2 regions of the Streptomyces marincola genome follow, and region 2 is predicted to be linked to the other one. Evidence: riboswitches for the same ligand, from Rfam matches in the RefSeq annotation. Region 2 holds a riboswitch; the other holds the start of a gene.
What was found. A riboswitch is a leader RNA that binds a small molecule or an ion and turns the genes downstream of it on or off. The one in region 2 is predicted to bind cobalamin.

Region 1: linked by a shared signal. The riboswitch ahead of LC193_RS21570 (ribonucleoside-diphosphate reductase subunit alpha) and the one ahead of LC193_RS06355 (ABC transporter substrate-binding protein) in region 2 are both predicted to bind cobalamin.

The regions. Positions count from the first base shown of each region.
Region 1 covers NZ_CP084541.1:4,888,567-4,890,946, forward strand. The annotation lists gene LC193_RS21570 (ribonucleoside-diphosphate reductase subunit alpha) at 1-1,042, opposite strand, end outside; cobalamin riboswitch at 1,081-1,243, opposite strand; gene LC193_RS21575 (GNAT family N-acetyltransferase) at 1,236-1,796, opposite strand; gene LC193_RS21580 (DUF2079 domain-containing protein) at 1,892-2,380, opposite strand, start outside.
Region 2 covers NZ_CP084541.1:1,499,860-1,502,239, reverse strand. The annotation lists gene LC193_RS06360 (FecCD family ABC transporter permease) at 1-410, opposite strand, end outside; gene LC193_RS06355 (ABC transporter substrate-binding protein) at 407-1,447, opposite strand; cobalamin riboswitch at 1,531-1,687, opposite strand; gene LC193_RS06350 (hypothetical protein) at 1,930-2,380, shown strand, end outside.

The DNA of each region.
Region 1 (2,380 bases), 3.4 Mb from region 2:
CCGTGTTGTCGCGCAGTTCGAGGAACTCCTCGATGTCGGCGTGCCAGGTCTCCAGGTAGACGCAGGCCGCGCCCTTGCGCCGGCCGCCCTGGTTGACGGCGGCGACGGAGGCGTCCAGGGTGCGCAGGAACGGGACGATGCCGTTGGACTTGCCGTTGGTGCCCCGGATGAGGGAGCCGCGGGCCCTGACCCGGGTGTAGGACAGGCCGATGCCGCCGGCGTGCTTGGACAGCCTGGCCACCTGGTGGTAGCGCTCGTAGATGGAGTCCAGTTCGTCCTTGGGCGAGTCGAGCAGGTAGCAGGACGACATCTGCGGGTGGCGCGTGCCCGAGTTGAACAGGGTGGGGGACGAGGGCAGGTAGGCGAGGCTGCTCGTCAGCCGGTACAGCTCGGCCACCTCGGCGAGGGCCTGCTCCGAGTCGCCGTCCGCCAGGCCGCAGGCGACGCGGAGCAGGAAGTGCTGCGGGGTCTCGATGACGCGGCGCGTGAGGGGGTGGCGCAGCAGGTAGCGGGACTCGACCGTGCGCAGCCCGAAGTACTCGAAGCGGTCGTCGGCGCCCTCCGCGACGGCCGCCTCGGCCAGCGCGTCGAGGCGGTCGGCGTGCCGCCGCACGAACGCGGCGGTGCCGTCCCCGATCAGGCCCTCGCGGTGGCCGGTGGCGACGGAGGCGGAGAACGAGACGGCGCCCTGGCCGGCGGCCTCGTCGCGGATGGCGAGGCTGAGCAGCCGGGCCGCGAGCCGCGAGTACGCGGGGTCCTCGGCGATGAGCCCGGCCGCCGCCTCGATGGCGAGCGAACGCAACTCCGCCTCGTCCGAGCCCGCGTGGCGACCGCGGAGAACGGCGGTCGCCACCCGGTCGGGGTCGGCGGCGGGCAGGTCGGCGGTGAGGTCGGTCAGCAGGCGCGGCAGCGCGGCTGTGACCGGCTCCGCGGGTGCGACGGGTGCGGTGGTCACTCGATGCTCTCCCTCGAATCGCGGCGGCCAAGGGGCCGGGCGGGCAGGCGGGCGCGTCGAGGCATGCGTGTGGTAAGGCAAAGGCATACCGCGATACGTCCGTCGGCCCAGCCCACGAGGCCCGGACAGGTTCGGCACCGTCGGCAGGGGTCGGACTCGCGATGGGTAGCACGAAACCACCCATCGCACACCATTGCGGGACAGTTCCGGAATCGCACCGGATTCCCTGCGGCGACAGCGAGCACGAGCATACATCTTGTGCTGCGTGGACCGGGCGCCCCTATATGTTGTGCTGTTCGCCTCCCTCGTGGGCGAGTTCCAGTGCGAACGCGTGAAGCCGCAGGCCCGGAAGCGGCTCCCAGTCGCGCTCAGGCGCCCGAACGAACCCGAGGCGCCCGTACAACCGGTGGGCCGTGTGCATTCGCGACTGACTGGAAATGACGACACGCCGCGCTCCCGCCCGGCGCGCCCGGAGCAGGCAGGCGCGCACGAGGGCTTCGCCCACGCCGCGCCCGCGGGCCGCCCGGGTCACCGCGAGCATCCTGAACTCCGCCTCACCCGGCCCCGCGACCTCCGCCAGCGGGCCGCCCGCGCCGACGAACGTGACGCAGCCGAGCAGCCCGTGGGGCCCGTGGGGCGCGTCCTCGCCGGCGGGTCCCGTGGCGACCAGCACCTCGGCGTGCGCGGCGCGCGTGCGCGCGTCCCGCAGGTCCGGCAGGTAGGGGTCGGCGGGGCCGAGGTCGAGCAGCCCGTCGGCGAGGTAGGTGTCCGCGACCAGCTCGCCGGCCGCGTCGAGTTCGGCGGGCGCGGCGGCCCTGACCGTGATGTCGGTGGTGTCCATGGCGGCAGTCTCCGTGCCGCGGGGCCGGTCCACCAGCGGGTTTCCGGCCCCGGGCCGCTGCCGGGCGCGTGCGCGGGGAGCCGGGGCCGGCCGGGTCACGACCCCTCGGCGCGCAGCACCCAGAAGCCGCTCTCCTGGGCCGCGACCGTCCAGCGCGGCCCCTGCGGGTAGAGGCGCGCGGCGTACGCGGTCAGGGACTCGGCGGTGTGGCCCGGGTCGTAGTAGGCGATCCAGTCCGGCACGAGGTCGCCGCTGCCGCCGATCCAGAACACCCGGCAGCGCTGCGTGAGATGGGCGATCGGCCGGACGTTCGCCGCCACCTCGGCGCCGTCGGGGACGGCGGCCATGACGCGTTCCCCCGCCGCGGCCAGGGGGCCCGCCCGGTAGGTCTCGGCGCGGGTGAGGTCGGCGGCGGGCAGGGCGGTGCTCAGGGCGAGCGCGGCGGCCAGCACGGCGGCCGGCAGGTGGTGGGCGTAGCCGCGCAGCCACGGCCTCGACGAGGAACGGCCGCGGGCCACGGCGTCGGTCAGCGCGAGCGCCAGCACCGGCATCAGGACCGCGCTGTAGTGCCAGTCGGTCGACCA
Region 2 (2,380 bases):
GCGCCGAGGAACGCGCCCCCCGACACCGACAGCGCGCCGCCCCCGGCCCCGAGGACGACCACCAGCACGGCACCGGTCGAGGCACCCGAGGACACGCCGAGCACGAAGGGGTCCGCGAGCGGATTGCGCAGCAGCGACTGCATCACCGCCCCGCACACCGCGAGCCCCGCGCCGCACACGGCCGCGAGCAGGACCCGGGGCAGCCGCAGGTTCCACACGATCTCGTCCCTGAGCCTGCCGAGGTCCGAGGTGCCGAGGCCCAGGCGGGCCGCGATGGCGGACCAGACGTCCCCGACGCCGATGCTCGCCGGGCCGATGGTGACGGCCAGGGCGACCGAGCCGCACAGCGCGGCCAGCCCCGCCGCCCACAGCGCACCGCCGCGCGTGTGCGCGCGTATCCGGTCGTTCACTCCGCGAGCCCGTGGTCGCGCAGCGCGGCCGCCACCTGCTCCAGGCCCTCGACGGTGCGGATGGAGGGGTTCATGGCCTGGCCGCTGAGCAGCACGTAGCGCTGCTCGCGCACGGCCGTCATCGTGCGGGTGACCGGGTGCGACTCAAGGAACGCGATCTTCTCGGCCGCGCTCTCGGTGGTCTGCGACCTGCGGGTGAGGTCACCGATCACCAGCACGTCGGGGTCCCGGTCCGCGACCGTCTCCCAGTTGATCTGGGGCCACTCCTGGCGGCTGTCGTCGAAGACGTTCTCCGCGCCGAGCGCGTCGGTGATGACGCCGGGCGCGCCGCAGCACCCCGCCATGTACGGGGACTCGGAGTTGGCGAACCAGTACAGGAGCGTCGCCCCGGACGCGTCGATGCCCGAGGCGGCCCGCTCCGCGCGCGCCCGCAGGCTCGCGACCAGTTCGTCGCCGCGCTCCTCGACGCCGAAGATCCTGGCGAGGTCGAGGACTTCGCCGTAGACCGTCTCCATGGTGAACGCCTCGGTGCGCGTCCCGTCGCCCTCGCCGCTGTTGTCCTTGCCGACGCAGTCGGAGGGGGAGAGGTAGGTGGGCACCCCCAGCTCCTCGAACCGCTCGCGCTCGGCCACGCCTCCCGTGCCCAGCGTGGAGGCGAAGGACGCGGCGACGAAGTCGGGCTCGGCGTCCAGGACCCGTTCGAAGGACGGGGCGTTGTCGGCGAGCCGGGGCACCGGGGCGTTGGCCTCTTCGAGCTCCGGCGGCAGCGGGTCGGTCCAGGTGGCCGTGCCTGCCATCCGGTCCGCGAGCCCGAGGGACAGCAGGATCTCGGTGGTGCCCTGGTTCAGCGAGACCGCCCGCCGCGGCGGTGCGGTGACCTCCACCGTCCGCCCGCAGTTGTCGAGCGTCAGCGGGTAGCCGTTCTCTCCGGGCACCGCGGACGGCGGTGGCGGGGAGTCGTCGGCGCCGCAGGCGGTCAGGAGCAGGGCTCCGGTGAGGGCCAGGACGGAGAAACGGCGGACGTGCGCGACCGGCATGGGCGTTCCCGGGTGTCGAGGGCTCGTACGCGGAGCCCTGTCGGACGGTGTCCCCCCGCAGCACGGCATCGTGCGCGGAGGCCGCCAGCAGGTCTTCGGACTCGGGATCACCCGGACGAGGCGCCTTCCCGGACCACGCCGTGGTCCAGTGGCTGCTGCCCCGCCCGTCCCCCTCACCGCTGCGCGTCAGTTCCGGGTTCGCACCGGATTCCCTGACCCACGCACGTGGGTTCGACTGGCCCGGGCAAGCTACCACAGCGCCCCGCCGCACCCGACGGCCCCGGCGGCCCGGGGCCGCACCGGCACGTCGTCGCCTCCGCGCCGAGTGGCACGGTGGCGATCAGTCCGTCCTGCGTGCGCCCTCGCGCGCCGGGGGCGTGCCGAGCCGGACCAGGCGGCGGCCCGCTGACCGTCGAACAGGTGCGCGGCGCCCCGGCCTTGGCCGGAAAACGCCGCGTCGTCCCGGTCATGTACGGGGAGACATGACCTCGCCACACACGGCGACGGACCGAGGGGGATACGTGACGTTCGGCGCGAAGAACCTTAAAACGGCGATCGAACGGCTCGAAAAACAGATCAGCACGCTCACGCAGGCGGTCGGCGCCCTCGGCGCCACGATGGGGCAGGCCGGGCACCACCCCGTCACCGTCGGCACGGCACCGGACCAGGAGGACCACGGCGGCCTGCTCGACCGGGCCGCAGGCATCTCCTACGCCACGATCGTCTGCCACCGCGACACCTGGTCGTTCCTCGTCGAGCAGGCTGCCCGCACCGAGCACTTCCGGCTTCCCGCGGGCATCAAGGAGGACGAGCACGGCCTCATCGAGGCCGATGTCTCGGCCCGAACCCTCCTCGCGGCCATCGACGCGCTCCGGCAGGCCGCGCACGACGCGCGCGCCTCCGACATCACCAGGGCGCTCGCCCGTCGCGTGC